Linked DNA regions of Paraglaciecola psychrophila 170. The main gene of each other region encodes a partner of the protein of the gene in region 2 in a complex. Links are inferred from orthologs where the notes say so. Each region holds a gene or a part of one and is shown on either strand. Other genes may lie near its edges.

Region 1 (8,636 bases), 740 kb from region 2 along the record:
TAGGGCCTCAACTATATTAGCCTCATCCACGAAAATGTAACCCAAGCGTTTATACAAAGGTAGATAAGGGTTAACAAGTGGCATTTATTTTATGCCACCCACTCGTTCAAACCTAACACCAGTTGGGATCCATCCTGGTATCCAACTACTGGGCACACGATCAAATTCGAAACTGATCCAAATAGCGACGGCTTTACCCACTAAATTTTCTTTCGGTACAAATCCCCAATATCTTCCATCTTCACTATTATCTCGATTGTCCCCCATCACAAAATATTCTCCTTCAGGCACAATCCATTCATCCGCTTGCGTTCCCGGTTGCGAATAATAACGACTAGAACTGGCTCTGCCTTGGGTTCGATATATTTGATGGCTAACTTCACCTAATTGCTCTGTATATTTTTCTAGTGGTGCAAACTGTTGATAGGCTTCCCCTCGACTCTCAAACTTTAAATCTAGTGTCTGAAATGGCTGGCAATTTTCTGGAGTATCGCAAGCAGGTTTAATTTGAAGCTGTTTGTTCCGATAAATAACAGTATCGCCAGGCAGGCCTACTACACGTTTTATATAATCTAATTGTGGCTGTGGTGGAAACTTAAAGACTACAACATCACCGCGTTTAGGCTCACCAATATTTACAAGTTGGTTCCGCATTACTGGGTCTTTTAGTCCGTAAGTAAACTTTTCAACTAGTATAAAATCCCCAACTAATAACGTCGGCATCATTGAGCCAGATGGGATTTGAAAAGGTTCATACAAGAATGAACGCAACACCATGACAAAAGCGATAACAGGAAAAATCTGTTGGGCGGTATCGACTATCCATGGTAATTGTGCATCCTGATCTAAAGCCGATGTTGTGCCAACTGGGCCGGTAGCAATCGCCATTCTCTCACGACGCTTTGAAGCAAACATTAAGCTATCGACCAACCAAATCAATCCCGAAGCAAAGGTGAGTATAACCAAAAATATTGAAAAATAATTAGCCATCTATTTGCCTACCTTAAGCAATGCTAAGAAGGCTTCTTGAGGTAGTTCTACGTTACCTACTGACTTCATACGTTTTTTTCCATCCTTTTGTTTCTGCAAGAGTTTTTTCTTACGACTAATATCACCGCCATAACACTTGGCGGTCACATTTTTACGTAATTGCTTAATGGTACTGCGAGCGATTATCTGATTTCCAATAGCCGCTTGGATAGCAATATCAAACATTTGTCTTGGGATAAGCTCTTGAAGTTTTTCTACTAACTGCCGACCACGAGTCACGGCGTGATCTTTGTGCGTGATCATCGCTAGTGCGTCTACACGCTCGCCATTAATCAAAATATCTAAGCGTGACATTTCAGCCGTTTGGAAACGTTTGAAATTGTAATCAAGAGATGCAAAACCTCGACTGGTTGACTTAAGTTTATCGAAAAAGTCCATCACCACTTCGGCCATCGGCAAATCGTAACTCACAGCTACTTGTTTACCGTGATAAGTCATACTGGTTTGCATGCCACGTTTTTCTACGCACAAAGTAATAACATTACCAAGAAATTGCTGCGGCACTAAAATATGTGCTTCAACTATCGGTTCGTGAATCTCTTCAATGTCATTCACAGCAGGTAATTTTGAAGGGTTATCTACATAGATAGTTTCCCCCTCTTTGGTGACCACTTCATACACCACGGTAGGCGCAGTGGTAATCAAATCCAGATTATATTCACGCTCCAAACGTTCTTGGATGATTTCCATATGTAACATACCGAGGAAACCAATACGAAAACCAAAACCTAGTGCAGATGAACTTTCTGGCTCAAAAAACAGAGATGCATCATTGAGACTTAATTTTGCTAATGCATCACGAAAGTCTTCATAGTCATCAGAACTAATAGGAAACAGGCCTGCGTATACTTGAGGCTTGACCTTTTTAAAGCCCGGAAGAGCTTCAGTTGCAGGGCGCTTCGCTAAAGTAATAGTGTCCCCTACTGGAGCCCCATTAATTTCTTTAATACCAGCAATGACAAATCCTACTTCACCGGCTCTTAACACCCCTGTATCTTTTGCTTTAGGTGTGAATATACCCACTTTATCAGCTTGATGAATGCCACCCGTTGTCATAATTTTGATTTTATCGTTCTTATGTAACTCACCTTGCATAATTCGCACAAGAGATACAACACCCTGATAATTATCAAACCAAGAATCAACAATTAAAGCTTTTAAAGGCGCATCTATCTCACCTTCAGGAGGCGGGATTTGACGAACAATAACCTCTAGTACATCTTCTATTCCAATACCTGTTTTGGCAGAACAGCGGACTGCATCGAGAGCGTCGATACCTACTATATCTTCTATTTCTTCAGCGACACGGTCGGGTTCAGCTTGTGGCAAATCAATCTTATTAATGATGGGCACCACTTCCATATTCAAATCAATAGCGGTATAACAATTTGCCAAGGTCTGCGCTTCAACCCCTTGACCAGCATCAACAACCAGAAGAGCACCTTCACAGGCTGCAAGTGAACGAGACACTTCATAAGAGAAGTCCACGTGTCCAGGCGTATCGATAAAATTTAATTGATAAGTCTGACCATCTTTTGCGGTGTAGTTAAGCGTGACACTTTGCGCTTTAATTGTAATGCCACGCTCTTTCTCAATATCCATTGAGTCGAGGACTTGTTCAGACATTTCTCTGCTGGTCAATCCTCCACAATGTTGGATCAAGCGATCAGAAAGAGTTGATTTACCGTGGTCTATATGAGCAATAATTGAGAAGTTACGTATGTGCTTATGTTGCATAAAGTTTTAGAAAATCACCAAGTGGTTTTGTTTCCAAGCAACTAGTAAAACAAACATCGGCTGCTAGAGTATGGGACAAAAAATTAAATAGAGAGGAATTTTACAGTTTTATCAATCACTTTGCGACACAACATGAGTATTGTTTGTTGGTTATTGTGATAGAAAGTGAAACTTATACTTGTTTAACTTGGATATTATCAATTTCTAAAGGAAAAACTTTTAGGATACGAGGGTGAAATTCCCCCTGATCAGAATTACATAAAAAACGACGCACAAATCTAAAAGTCAAATAGCTGCAAATAACCGAGAATAAAATCAACCATCTTTCTGACATCAGTCCAAGTAGGGGAAAGACGCTTTGTCCAACAAGTGCAGACAAAATAAGGGCAAATAAAGGTAGACAATAAACCATCGCGGATGCTTTAAGCAGATTTTCTTCTGGGATACCTAAACTAACTTTTTGCCCCACTTCAACTATCTCATTCAATCTAAATCGTAAAGTTTCTCGCTTTGATGCAAAAACTTTTGCTATTGCTCCTGTTCCGCAGTTGGACTGAGCTTCACAACTTCCACAAGTTGACTTAATTTGTGTTTCAACGATGACAACTTGTTGAAAGTCGTGTTGCTCTATCGCAGAAATAACCCCAATTTCTTCAATCATTTAGTTAATTCTTTTAATCGATTTAGCTATTGCATTAGCGGTGGCAGCTGGAAGCTTGCCGATAATTGTTATATTCAATTCACCATGCTCAATAGTTAACAATGTGTCAGATTGGACTGTGCCCACTAAATTTTCTTGCGGCTTATTATTTTCTCTCTCTTGCAAATACACAGAGACATCAACTAAACCATCACTCAGCATAATATATTCAACCACTTCACCTGAGCCTGATAAACGACGCAGGTCTCTTTTGAGTATTGTCATTCCCTTAGGAATATAACCAATTGTCCACGGTGAATTTAATGGAACACTGGGTCTAAAGTTTACTACTTCAGGTAACATTCCGGGCTCAATTTTTGCGAAGAAAGGGTCCGGTTCTTTGGTAACTTGTAATCCCGTCACTTGAATTTGCTCTATAAGCTGAGCTTCTTGACCAAACATATTCATTTTTAATAACAATCCAGTTTCCTGGTCAAGCCAAACATTTAAACCAAAACGGCTATTGTCTTTGCTGATGATACGAATCTGTTGCGCAGCACGACCGGCAATACGACTCCGCCCCACCAAAATAAATTCATAACCTAACATTATTTTTTCAGGAAGTTGAAAAAACTCGCTAGGAAAAGGCCCATTAATAATAGATGACTGCAAACTATAGGGTGGAACGTTAGGTTCAAAATAACTGACTTTATCACCGATACGAACGACCTCCCTACCCGGGCCGTTTAAAAGATTAAGTTGTTCCATCTCAATACCATCTTCATTCACACCATGTCGCCAAAGATAGGGTTGAGAATCAACTTCAGGCTTCAACAAAATAAAGGATATAGTGTAATTAAGAGACTTAACAGCATTTGACATTTTATCTAACCATGCCCGAGCGCTATCAGATGGATATGAACTGTTAGATGTTTCGCTCGAGATTTGTTCCTGAGCAAATGCTTGCAAAGGAACAAAAAAAGTTAGTAGAAGAGCCAGTAAGACTCTGCAATAAATTTTATTGTGGAATGTTTTCAACAATGTCTGATTGCGCCTCTTCATTATTATTGTCTTGGCTCATTATCGCAGATTTATCATTACTTAACTGAATAGTTTTAAAGCGTATTTGTTGATTATGATCTGTTAAATACGCATTAATCCGGCGTTTTTGTTGAACCACATCAGAGTTAGGTATAGAGCGAGTTTGGTCAAAACTGACTGGTGATAAACCACCTTGAATACCAGGGATAGGCGGTGCTGCATTAAAAGGTTGGTTTACCTCAGACTGATTAACCTGCTGGACTCCAATAATCATCGCAACAGCTACAGATGCAGCGATTGCCATTTGCCCACCTTGTTTAGCAAAAGGAATAATATTATTAACTAGAGGTAGGTCGCGCCAAGTTTTCTTCGGAGCCAGTATTGCAGGTTCAGCTTCTATGGCTTGGGCTATCTTGTCAGCGATATCAAAGTTAATATTTGCTGGTAGTTCTTGGCGTAAACCATCACGAATAAGATGGTAACTTTTCCATTTCAGTTGCAATTCAGCATCATTTTTAACCGCATCTAACAAAAGGCTACTCGATGAGGTGGATATATCATGTTCACCATCGACTAAGGCTGATAAATTTTCAAATTTCTGCGACATACAGTATGGTTCCCGCTAGTATAATTTCTACTTTAATAGAAAATCAATCATTCATTAATAATGGTTGAATTACTTTATCCAATGCTTCTCTAGCCCTAAATATTCTCGATCTTACGGTTCCTACCGGGCAATCCATCACATTAGCAATATCTTCATAGCTTAAGCCTTCTAGTTCGCGCAGGCTGATAGCCATACGGAGATCTTCGGGCAGCTTTTCCATGGCGTCAAACAACAGCCTTTCCATTTGCTGTGACATTAAATTTTTCTCGGGTGAATTATTTTCTTTCAATGCATCACTGCCGTCATAATAATCTGCTTCTTCGGCATCAACATCACTTGCGGGAGGCTTTCTTCCTTGATACACAAGATAATTTTTGGCACTGTTTACAGCTATTCTATATAACCAAGTATAAAATGCGCTATCACCTCTAAAATTTGGTAGTGCTCTGTAAGCTTTAATAAACGCTTCTTGCGTCACATCTGCCACATCCCCTGAATTTTTAACGTACCTGGAGACTAAATAAGATACTTTGTGTTGGTACTTCGTTACCAACAACCCGTAAGCGTTTTTGTCTCCGCGTTGTACTCTTTCAACAATCTGTTGGTCTGCTATCTGCTCGCTCATTTCGAGCCCTTACTCCTGTGGGAAAATATACTACGGCTCATGCAAGCAATACTATTGACTCTATGAAATTTGAAAAGTTCTAATTAAACCAATTTATTTTCAAAAATAACCAGCAATGTACAATTAATTAACCAGTAACCACCGACATTTATCTATATTCATTTATGAAAAGCATTGTAATTTAAAATCTGTAAATTAGTATTGCCAAACAAATAATCAATTAATACCTATTCTACCTTATGCACTCTACTATTGAACATCAATGTGACGTACTTATTATTGGAAGTGGCGCTGCAGGCTTAAGTCACGCATTAAAACTTGCCGATCATTGCCAAGTGATCGTATTAAGTAAAAGTGATATTTCTGAAGGCTCCACCAAATATGCCCAAGGCGGTATTGCAGCCGTGTTTGATGAAAATGATTCTATTGCATCGCATGTTGAAGACACACTTTTAGCCGGCGACGGATTATGTGACAAGGATGCCGTCGAATTCACAGCATCTCAAGCCAAAACATGTATGCAGTGGCTAATAGATTTTGGAATGCCATTTGACCGAGAAAACTCAGAAAACGGTGAAACCCGGTTTCACTTAACCAGAGAAGGTGGTCATAGCCACAGACGAATTTTACATTCAGCAGACGCAACAGGTGCTGCGGTTCAAGTTACCCTTATTGAAGCAGTACAGCAACACCCTAACATTCATTTATTTCAGCGGTATAATGCCGTTGATCTTATCAAAAGCCAACATGCTGAAAACCACCTACTAGGCGCTTATGTATGGAATAGGAAAAGAGAAAGGGTGGAAATCATTCGCAGTAAATTTGTCTCGCTAGCGACAGGAGGTGCAAGTAAAGTTTATCAATATACGTCTAATCCAGACGTCTCTAGTGGTGATGGGATTGCCATGGCTTGGCGCGCAGGTTGTCGTGTTGCGAATATGGAATTCAATCAATTCCATCCAACATGCTTATATCATCCAGATGCTAAAAACTTTTTAATTTCCGAAGCGTTACGAGGAGAAGGAGCAAAACTTTGTCATCCGGATGGCACACCTTTTATGCATAAATTTGATAAAAGAGGTGATTTGGCATCTCGTGATATTGTCGCTAGAGCTATTGATTTTGAGATGAAACGTTTAGGTGCTGATTGTATGTACCTAGACATCAGTCACAAACCTAGTGATTTTATCGTTAAGCACTTTCCAAATATTTATCGGAAGTGTCGCTCTTTAGGTATCGATATTACGAAACAACCCATACCTGTTGTCCCTGCAGCGCACTATAGTTGCGGCGGCGTTGTTACAGATAAATATGCAAAAACTGATATAGCCAATCTATATGCCATTGGAGAGGTCGCGTATACTGGCCTGCATGGTGCAAACCGTATGGCAAGTAACTCTCTTTTGGAATGTATTGTTTACGCACATTCTGCTGCGGCTCATATATCTACTAGACTAAATAAAGATGTACTCGAAGAGAAAGTTAATGCTTGGGATGAAAGCAAGGTAAGTGACTCTGATGAAGAAGTAATTATTCAACACAACTGGCATGAGTTACGTTTATTTATGTGGGATTATGTTGGTATTGTGCGAACCAATAAACGATTGGAGCGTGCAAGTCATCGAATAGAATTATTACAACAGGAGGTAAATGATTATTATTCTAACTTCAAAGTTAGTAATAACTTACTTGAGCTTAGAAACTTACTTACAGTGGCTGAGTTAATAGTAAAGTGCGCTAAACAACGTAAAGAAAGTCGAGGCTTGCACTTTAACCTCGACTACCCTAACAAACTTGATGATCCCAAACCCACTATAATTAAGAACAATGTTAAATAGAGATAATTTTACCAATAATATGTAGTGGTTGTTGCTGGAGGTTAATCTGCTTACCTACCACCTTAAAATGTAGTTCATCATGAGAACTTTCATACATATAAGGTTGAATTGACAAAGTTACCTCACTTGGCAAATACACAGGTTGCTTGAATGTAGTGTTAACTTCAAAGGCGTTTAGAAATAGAGAGGGGGGTCACCTTTTGCAATGCAGAGATACAATAAGACTTGGTCAACATTCCGTGAATAATGTGCTGTTGAAATCCAAATAATTTAGCCAACCACTTGTTTAAATGTATAGGGTTAAAATCACCAGATACTTTCGCATATTGACGACCTAAAGTGCTACTAAGATCCCATGTAGTATTTAAGGGTTGAGTTAAAGACGTCAACGAAGATCCAACTATAGGAGAAAAGACGAATCATGTTCAGCGCGAAATAAATTAGTACTCGTACTTTGCCATACCAATTCAAATCCACTGTGAAATTCGACCTTAATCGAAAATAACCATACTTTAGGATGCACCTCTAATTCTCTAAAACAAGTAGACACAATTAATCTTTCAGTTTTCTTAATTGGCCGAAGTTGTTTCATCTGATTACTTACATGGACTAAGCCTAATAAAGTAATCATAAATTCAGGCAGTAAAGCAACTTGACATGCAGAGGAAATGCCAAATAATATAAATAACAGGGGTGAACAAACTCAGACATAGGGTCCCAGTCGACTAATTGATGAAAAGGCTTGCTAACATCTGCATCAATTGTAAGGCCATCGAAATACAGTATTTTGCTGGGCAGAGTAACCTTTGAAAACTCCAGAGCATTGTAACTTGTTTTTTAAAGGCCGCTTTTATCAACTGTATCCTTATGTCTGGAATACTCGTAAGCTTGGTTATGTCTGTATAGGAATACTCCATAACTTAATCCTTACCTGCAGTTTGTTGTTGATATATAACGACACGGCATAATCTACGGAAATCGCGTTTACTCACTTGGTCTCTGTAGATGAGACACCATTTCGACTGGCTATAATTAAGTGGTGAAATCATATGAATAAATATAAGAAAAAAACTGACTCTAGATTTATCCGTCACTTTC
Region 2 (8,381 bases):
CAACGCTGATGTGTACCAACGTAATAATTATCTGATACAGGCCGCAGAATCATTGCAGGCAGAACAGCAATGCCCAAAAAGTATTAAGTTGCTAAAAGTGCTGCAAGCAGAGTTACAAGACAACCGCCATTACACTCACGCCAATCTGATTTTAGCTGAGTGTTATTTAATTTTGTCTGATAAAACGTTTCATAAAGTGGAGGCGATACTGACTAATTTGACTGGTGCTTATGGATATCAAGCTCGCATCGCTGCTTTGCAATCTCAACTTCATGTTAACAAAAAACAATGGTTAGAAGCTGCTATAGCATTGCAAAATACCAATATGGAAGAACTGGATAAAACTCGAACCATTTGGGAATGGATCAAAGCACTAGACTTACCTGAATTAGAAAATGCCCGCTTATCAGAGCCGTCATTGCAACCTTGGCTACAGCTTGCCATCATTGTCAAACGTTTTGCATTAAAGCCGGAGATGTTTAACCAGCAATTAGTTAGTTGGCAGAGTAGACACTTGGGTCACCCATTGGTGATTAACCTTCCAGAAGAAATACAATTTTCGTTGCAGCAAGAACCGATTCAGGCTAAACGCATCGCGGTATTGTTACCACTAACGGGCAGACTCGCGAATCAAGGCTTAGCCATAAAAGAGGGCATTCTGGCCGCATATTTGGAAGATTTGCCCAACGCAAAATTTACTTCAAACAATTCATCTGATTATGACGGTGCAACAGGCAACATAGCTCAAGACAACGTTCAGCAATATCGTGAAATACGCTTTTTTGATTCTGCGTTAAAAACAGCACAGCAATTAAATACATTGGTCGCTGATTTTGATGTGGTTTTAGGGCCATTGGTTAAAGAACAAATTACTGAACTGACCGAGGTTTTACCCTCAGATAAGATTCTTTTGGCACTCAACAGAGTGCAGTTAAAAACAAAAACAATCACAATTAATCAATTAGGCAATTTATTTGAGCCAAGTTCTCCCGTGGCGGAACATTATTACTTTTCGTTAGCACCAGAAGACGAAGCTCAGCAATTAGCGTTACATATGCAACAAAAACAATTAGTTAGACCAATTGTTTTTGCAGCAAACAATCCAACAACACAAAGAATGGCAGAAGCTTTTGTCGCCAAGTGGCAAGAAGCACCCAATGCAATTCAACCAGACTTAACTATATTTACAGACAGTAAAAACATGCGGAACCGTGTATCAGAAATGTTGGATGTAGCCCAAAGTAAGCAGCGCATCAGACAAATGGAAGTATTGGCTGATGTCGAAGTGTTTGGAGTAGAAAGAAATCGTCGAGATATCGATGCCATAGTATTATTTGCCAACCCTGAACAAGCCCAGTTGCTCAACCCTATTATCGAAGCAAGCCTAAGTCCATTCGCTCAAAAGTCATTGTCGGTATTTGCATCTTCACGTAGTTATAGCCTAGATTTAAACAGTAACAGCCTGAGAGATTTACGTAACCTCACATTCACAGATATGCCTTGGATGTTGCCCGATCATAGTTGGCAGAGTTTAGCTTCACAAACCACACAACTTTGGCCACAAAAACAGGATACCCTGTTAAGGTTATTTGCTATGGGTTTTGATGCCTACAATTTATTGCCTAATTTACGTCGATTAAAGACACTGCCACAAGTCGTCAGTTATGGTCTAACCGGTAAAATCAATGTAGACGACAAGGGTGTATTACACAGACGTTTACTATGGGCACAAGTTGCCCAAGACCGAGTAAAGTTAATTGAAATGGATTAAGCAGGCCCTCTCACCTTTAATCGGTAGTGAGGCAGAACGTATTGCTCGAACCTTTTTAGAACAGCAAGGTCTTACATTTATTCTGCAAAATTATCGTTGTCGCACAGGTGAAATAGACTTAGTCATGCAAGACGGGGACGAACTGGTCTTCGTAGAAGTGAAATACCGAAGTCGGAGTCAATACGGCTCTGCTATAGAGTTTTTTCATGCTAGGAAAAAACGTAAATTTGAATCTGCTGTTATGCATTACATGCAGGATAAAGGTTTCAACCCTAGCATTGTCCCACATAGAATCGACCTAGTGGCCATAGAGGGAAAAGGCCAGCAACAGCAAAACATCAATTGGTTAAAAAGCGTTTAACCCATTGCTGCGATGAAAAGTTATTAATTTATTAGGAGAGTTATGTTAGAAAGCATTAAGGCCAATTTTACAGAAAGTATTCAAATTAAAATTGCCTCAATTGAGTTATTACCTGAGCATATTTCTAACGCGACTTACATGATGGTTAATGCATTGATTAACGGTAACAAGATATTATGCTGCGGCAATGGTGGCTCAGCTGTCATTGCACAGCATTTTTCATCGTTACTCCTGAATAAGTTTGAACGTGAGAGGCCCAGTTTACCTGCACTAGCGTTAACTGCAGATGGTGCCACATTGTCTTCAATAGCCAACGACTTTACATTCGAAGAAGTTTATTCAAAACAAGTCAGTGCCTTGGGTCAAGCTGGTGACATTTTGTTTGTCTTATCCACTAGTGGTAATTCACAAAACTTAATCAAAGCGATGGAAGCGGCACTAAGCCGTGATATGACAATAGTCGCTTTAACGGGTATGGATGGCGGTCAAATGACAGGATTAGTCAGCCAGCATGATGTAGAAATCCGCGTGCCCTCAAATAGAACCGCACGTATTCAAGAAGTCCATTATTTAGTGGTGCATAGCCTTTGTGAGGGAATTGACAATTGTTTGTTCCCTGAAAATTTTCAGGAGTAAAATATGTTAAAACCAAGAAACATTTACATCCCCTTGTTGATCTCAACAACCTTATTGTTACAAAGCTGTGCAGGGTTGCTCATAGGGGCTGGAGTAGGTGCAGTGTCGGTTGCACATGACCGACGTACAATAGGCACCCAGGTTGACGATACAACAACTGCCGGCCGTATCTCTACTGCTATATATAATGACGTTGCAATAAATGAACAAACCAGCATTTCGGTTCAAGTATTTAATGGTACTGCCCTGTTAGTAGGTCAGGCTCCGACTCAGGCACTTATACAGCAAGCAGAAAATCTTGCTTCGTCAGTAAAAAACATAAAAAAACTACACAACCAAATTCGTTTAGGCTCTCCTATACCTGCAAGCGTAGTGGCGAATGACGCATGGATTGCCTCAAAAATCAAAACGAAACTGATCGCTGATAAGCGTATAGATGGCCTGCACATTGAGATAGAGGTCGAAAACGGCGAGGTATTCTTGATGGGATTGGTCAGTGAACATGAATCGAATATTGCTGTAGAAATCACCCGTAATATTAGTGGTGTCAAACAAGTAATAAAAGCGTTTGAATATTCTTAACTCTGAGCCGGACTAAACAATATGTTAGTTCAAATAAAAAAAGCGCCTCTAAGCGCTTTTTTAATTGAATATTTCTAATTCGACTATTTAACAACTGTTAAAGTAGGCTTTCCCTTTTTGGGTTTTTGATTAGTCTCATTGCCATCAGTCTTATTTTCTACTTCATCAGAAGCGATGTTTTCTTCAACAGTAAAGACTGTACCCGCACCGTTTTCTTTGGCGTAAATAGCTAATACTGCTGGGCAAGGAACCACTATATTCCTTGGCACACCACCAAAACGAGCGTCAAACATAATGTCATTTAAACCTAACTGTAAATTACCAGTAGACGATGGAGACATGTTTAACACTATTTGGCCGTCTTGAACAAACTCCTGCGGCACTTGAGTACCAGCGTAATGCGCGTCGACCACTATGTACGGAGTAAGATTGTTATCTACAATCCACTCGTAAAATGCACGTAATAAGTATGGCTGATTAGGTGTCATATCACTTTGTCCTTTTATAGAGGATTGTGTATTTCACGTTCTTGATCTGTCAATGACGCTATAAAAGAAGGTCTCTCAAAAATACGCTTCATATATGCTTTCACGTCTTTACTACCCGTACCCGTTAATTCGATACCCAACGCAGGTAAACGCCACAATAATGGTGCTAGGTAACAGTCAACTAAGCTAAATTCTTCACTCATGAAATAAGGTGTTTCAGCAAATAATGGTGCTAAAGATAAAAACGCTTCACGTAACTCGTTACGCGTTGCTTCTAGATCGCCTTTCTTAGCCATGATTTTTTCTGCTAGTACATACCAATCATTTTGTATACGGTGCATAGTCAAACGACTTTGCCCACGGGATACAGGATAAACCGGCATAAGAGGTGGGTGCGGGAAACGCTCGTCCAAATATTCCATTATGATATGTGAATTATATAAAACCAACTCTCTATCAACAAGAGTAGGCACAGTACCATAGGGGTTGAGTTCGAGCAGATCTTCAGGTAACTCGTCAGGAACCGTAAAACTAATTTCTACGCCTACACCTTTTTCCGCTAATACTATGCGTGCTTGGTGACTGTATATATCTATCGTGTCTGAAAATAACGTCATTATTGAACGCTTATTGGCGGCTACAGCCATTTATATTTCTCCTATATGTCATACATAATCGCATCGTGCCTTAGGCATCTTGCTTTGTTCTTTTACTAGTGATTAGTAGGTCAATCAACTAATTAAAAACGGATAAGAAAGGGGCATATACATTATATATAGCCCCTTCCAAAAAATTTTGCGGATTATACATCAAATTCCAAACAAAGTTTTGCTGAATTAGTGTACATCTCTCCAATAATCTTTCTTAAGTAAATAAACCAAAACTAACAATACTAATAGGAAAATCATGACCCAGCGGCCTATAGACTCAGACTGCAAACGTGAAGGCTCACCGACATAAACTAAGTAGTTAACCAAATCTAATACCGCTTTGTCATATTCGGGTGCACTTAGCTGTCCGCTTCCGTCTGCTTTAATGCCAACATAACGTTCAACCATCTGTCCGTCTATCAAAGTTGTCTCATAGGTTTTGCTTGGTAAACCTTGAAGCTCTTGCAACACGTGAGGCATACCCACGTTTGCAAATACCATATTGTTTACACCAAAGGTAGTTCCGTCTTCAGCATAGAAGGATCTTAGGTAAGTATAAATCCAATCTGCACCTCGAACTCGACCCGTCAACGTTAAATCGGGTGGCGGCGCACCAAACCATTTAGCGGCAGATTCAGTCGGCATAGCATTTTTAATATGGTCACCGGGCTTTGTACCCGTAAACTGCAAGTTTTCCTGACCAAGTGCTAAGGGGATCCCTAAGTCTTCAAAAGTACGCTGATACCGTTGATATTGCATTTGATGGCAACCTAAACAGTAGTTCATAAAGGTCTGTGCACCGGATTGCAAAGACGCTTTATCTGTCAAGTCGTATTCAGCCTTATCTAGAGGTACTTTGCTGCCACCAGCAGCACTGGCCACAATTGGTACCAACAAGCACAATATAAAAATTATCTTTTTCATTCTGTGATCCTCGTTGGTACTGGATGAGTCCGCTCGTTTTTACTGTACAAAAACAATAAAACAAAGAAACCGAAATACATAATGGTCGCTATTTGCGATGCAGTAATTTTCCATGCTTCTTGAGGAGTACCACCCAAGTAACCGAGGAATATAAATACTGCAGCAAACGTAAGCAAATTCCAAGTATGTAAGCCACAACGGTAGCGCCAAGACTTCACTTTTCCTCTATCAATCCAAGGCAATAAAGCTAAGCAAATAATGGCCGAGAACATTGCAATAACACCGCCTAATTTATGAGGTACAGCTTTCAAAATTGCATAGAAGGGTGTGAAGTACCATACAGGGAAAATATGTTCAGGGGTCTTCAACGGGTTAGCAATCTCAAAATTTGGCGCCTCTAGAAAATACCCGCCCATTTCTGGAATGAAGAACATGATGTAGCAGAACACAAGTAAGAATACAGCAAACCCGACCAAGTCTTTCAAGACTATGTGTGGAAAAAACGGGACGATGTCGTCAAGAATATCGTATTTATCTGTGTAATATTCGTGAATTTTATACTTGGTTTTTTCTTCTTCGCTAAGCGAACCTTTCTTACGTTTAACGTTAGTTCCGTCTGGATTATTAGAACCTACTTCATGTAATGCGACTATATGTAAGAACACTAAAATCACAATAACTAAAGGAAGTGCAATAACGTGTAGCGCAAAGAAGCGGTTTAATGTTGCTCCAGAAATAACGTAGTCGCCTTGTATCCAAATCACTAAATCTGGACCAATTACTGGAATAGCACTGAACAACGATACGATTACCTGAGCGCCCCAATAGGACATTTGGCCCCAAGGAAGGACATATCCCATAAAGGCTTCTGCCATAAGTGCTAAGTAAATAAACATACCAAACAACCACAGTAATTCACGTGGCTTTTGATAAGAACCGTAAATCATGCCTCTGAACATATGCAAGTAAATAACAATAAAGAACGCGGATGCGCCAGTACTGTGCATATAGCGCAGTATGTAACCGTATTCAACATCACGCATGATGTATTCTACTGAAGCAAAGGCTTCTTCAGCAGTAGGTGTATAACTCATAGTTAGCCACACACCTGTCACGATTTGGTTAACTAAGACTATAGTCGCCAAAAATCCAAACATATACCAAATATTCATATTTCTGGGTGCTGGATATTGAATGGCGTGCTGGTTAGCAACGCGCATTATGGGAAGGCGATACTCAACCCATTCCATCAAATTTTTCAACATTTTATGCTGCCCCTTCTTCGGAACCAATCAAGATAGTGTTATCGTCAATATACATATAAGGCGGCACAACTAGGTTTAGGCCTGCGGGTACATTTTGAAAAACTCGCCCTGCCATATCAAACTTGGAGCCGTGACATGGACAGAAAAAGCCCTCTGGGGCACCTTCAACATATTCTTCAAATGCACCATCTTTTAAATGTTGTGGTGAACATCCCAAGTGCGTACAAATACCTACCAACACTAAATACTCTTCTTTTAAAGAGCGATATTGATTTTTAGCGAATGCTGGCTGTTGCTCTTCATCAGAATTGGGATCTTTAAGTTGATCGTCAAAATTAGCTAATGAAGCAAGCAACTCAGGTGTTCTGCGAGCAATCCAAACGGGTTTACTTCGCCAGATAACTCTGATCAACTGACCAGGTAGGATTTTACTGATATCAGCTTCGATATCCGCCCCAGCTGCTTTTGCTTTAATACTGGGGTTCCAGGATGCGATAAAAGGCACTGCAGCACCGACTACACCGATACCACCAACAACAGATGTAGCTACCGTTAAAAATCGGCGTCTATTACTGCTAACTGGCTGGTTTTCGGTTTTAGACGAATCATGCGCATCTAAAGATACATTGCTCATCCACTAATCTCCGAGGGTTAAATTGACTGACACTTCACATTTTGAGTGGCACATGGATTATACGCGAATCAAGAAATAAAGTTTTTCTATTAACCGAAAATGATAAAAGAAATCCCACATAAAAGACAAGGAAATCGTCAAAAAAATGAATAATTACTGATACTTAACACATTTTCAAGATAATATTGATTGGATGTCGGTTTATTGTACAAAACGTAGGCAATAAAAAACCCAGCACGAGCTGGGTTTTTGTAAAGTGTTTGTCGTCGAACAATTAACGTTTTGAGAACTGAGGACGCTTCCGTGCTTTATGAAGACCCACTTTCTTACGCTCAACTTTACGTGCATCACGAGTTACAAAGCCCGCTTTACGTAACGCTGGACGAAGTGTTTCGTCAAATTCCATCAAGGCACGTGTAATACCGTGACGAATTGCACCAGCTTGACCACTAATACCACCACCGGCAACGGTGATGTAAATGTCAAACTTTTCAGTCATCTCGACTAACTCTAGCGGTTGACGCACGATCATACGTGCAGTCTCACGACCAAAAAATATGTCAAGAGGACGTTTGTTTACTACAATGTTGCCACTGCCAGCGCGAAGAAAAACACGAGCGGTAGAACTTTTGCGTCGGCCAGTGCCGTAATATTGATTATCTGCCATCTGTAATGCTCCTTAAAGTTCTAAGACTTGAGGCTGCTGAGCAGCATGATTATGCTCAGGACCAGCGAAGACTTTCATTTTGCGGAACATATCGCGTCCAAGTGGACCTTTAGGCAACATACCTTTAACCGCTTTTTCAATGATCATCTCTGGTTTGAAAGCTTGCAACTTCTCAAAGGTAGTATCTTTAAGACCGCCTGGATAACCAGAATGAGAATAGTAAATTTTGTTCTTGGCTTTGTTGCCAGTAACAGTAACTTTCTCAGCGTTGATCACAACTATGTAATCGCCAGTATCCACATGAGGTGTGTACTCTGGCTTGTGCTTACCGCGTAAGCGGATAGCTATCTCAGTCGCTAAGCGACCAAGAGTTTTGTCTGCGGCGTCAACCACATACCATTCA

What was found.
Region 1: the proteins of C427_RS19315 (region 2) and C427_RS16125 are in contact, whole or in part, in a crystal structure (PDB 1YFN), measured with the Escherichia coli proteins. The link is inferred for Paraglaciecola psychrophila 170 from one-to-one orthologs.

What each region holds. Positions count from the first base shown.
Region 1 is NC_020514.1:3,672,194-3,680,829, forward strand. Bases 3,261-6,209 are described here. They hold C427_RS16125 (sigma-E factor negative regulatory protein), read right to left. Parts: upstream 5,076-6,209; coding sequence 4,446-5,075; downstream 3,261-4,445. Other genes in these bases: C427_RS16115 (SoxR reducing system RseC family protein), read right to left, coding at 3,261-3,448; C427_RS16120 (MucB/RseB C-terminal domain-containing protein), read right to left, coding at 3,449-4,489; rpoE (RNA polymerase sigma factor RpoE), read right to left, coding at 5,119-5,700; nadB (L-aspartate oxidase), read left to right, coding at 5,940-6,209. Outside these bases: rnc (ribonuclease III), read right to left, coding at 1-84; lepB (signal peptidase I), read right to left, coding at 85-990; lepA (translation elongation factor 4), read right to left, coding at 991-2,787; more of C427_RS16115, read right to left, coding at 2,960-3,260; more of nadB, read left to right, coding at 6,210-7,538; C427_RS25065 (MaoC/PaaZ C-terminal domain-containing protein), read right to left, coding at 7,703-7,927; C427_RS25980 (hypothetical protein), read right to left, coding at 7,939-8,130; C427_RS28580 (protein YgfX), read right to left, coding at 8,459-8,636. UniProt on the Escherichia coli protein: An anti-sigma factor for extracytoplasmic function (ECF) sigma factor sigma-E (RpoE). ECF sigma factors are held in an inactive form by an anti-sigma factor until released by regulated intramembrane proteolysis (RIP).
Region 2 is NC_020514.1:4,413,055-4,421,435, forward strand. Bases 2,137-4,830 are described here. They hold C427_RS19315 (ClpXP protease specificity-enhancing factor), read right to left. Parts: upstream 3,839-4,830; coding sequence 3,434-3,838; downstream 2,137-3,433. Other genes in these bases: C427_RS19305 (phosphoheptose isomerase), read left to right, coding at 2,175-2,768; C427_RS19310 (BON domain-containing protein), read left to right, coding at 2,772-3,350; sspA (stringent starvation protein SspA), read right to left, coding at 3,853-4,485; C427_RS19325 (cytochrome c1), read right to left, coding at 4,675-4,830. Outside these bases: C427_RS19295 (penicillin-binding protein activator), read left to right, coding at 1-1,771; C427_RS19300 (YraN family protein), read left to right, coding at 1,758-2,132; more of C427_RS19325, read right to left, coding at 4,831-5,412; C427_RS19330 (cytochrome b), read right to left, coding at 5,409-6,677; petA (ubiquinol-cytochrome c reductase iron-sulfur subunit), read right to left, coding at 6,679-7,311; rpsI (30S ribosomal protein S9), read right to left, coding at 7,586-7,978; rplM (50S ribosomal protein L13), read right to left, coding at 7,991-8,381. UniProt on the Escherichia coli protein: Enhances recognition of ssrA-tagged proteins by the ClpX-ClpP protease; the ssrA degradation tag (AANDENYALAA) is added trans-translationally to proteins that are stalled on the ribosome, freeing the ribosome and targeting stalled peptides for degradation.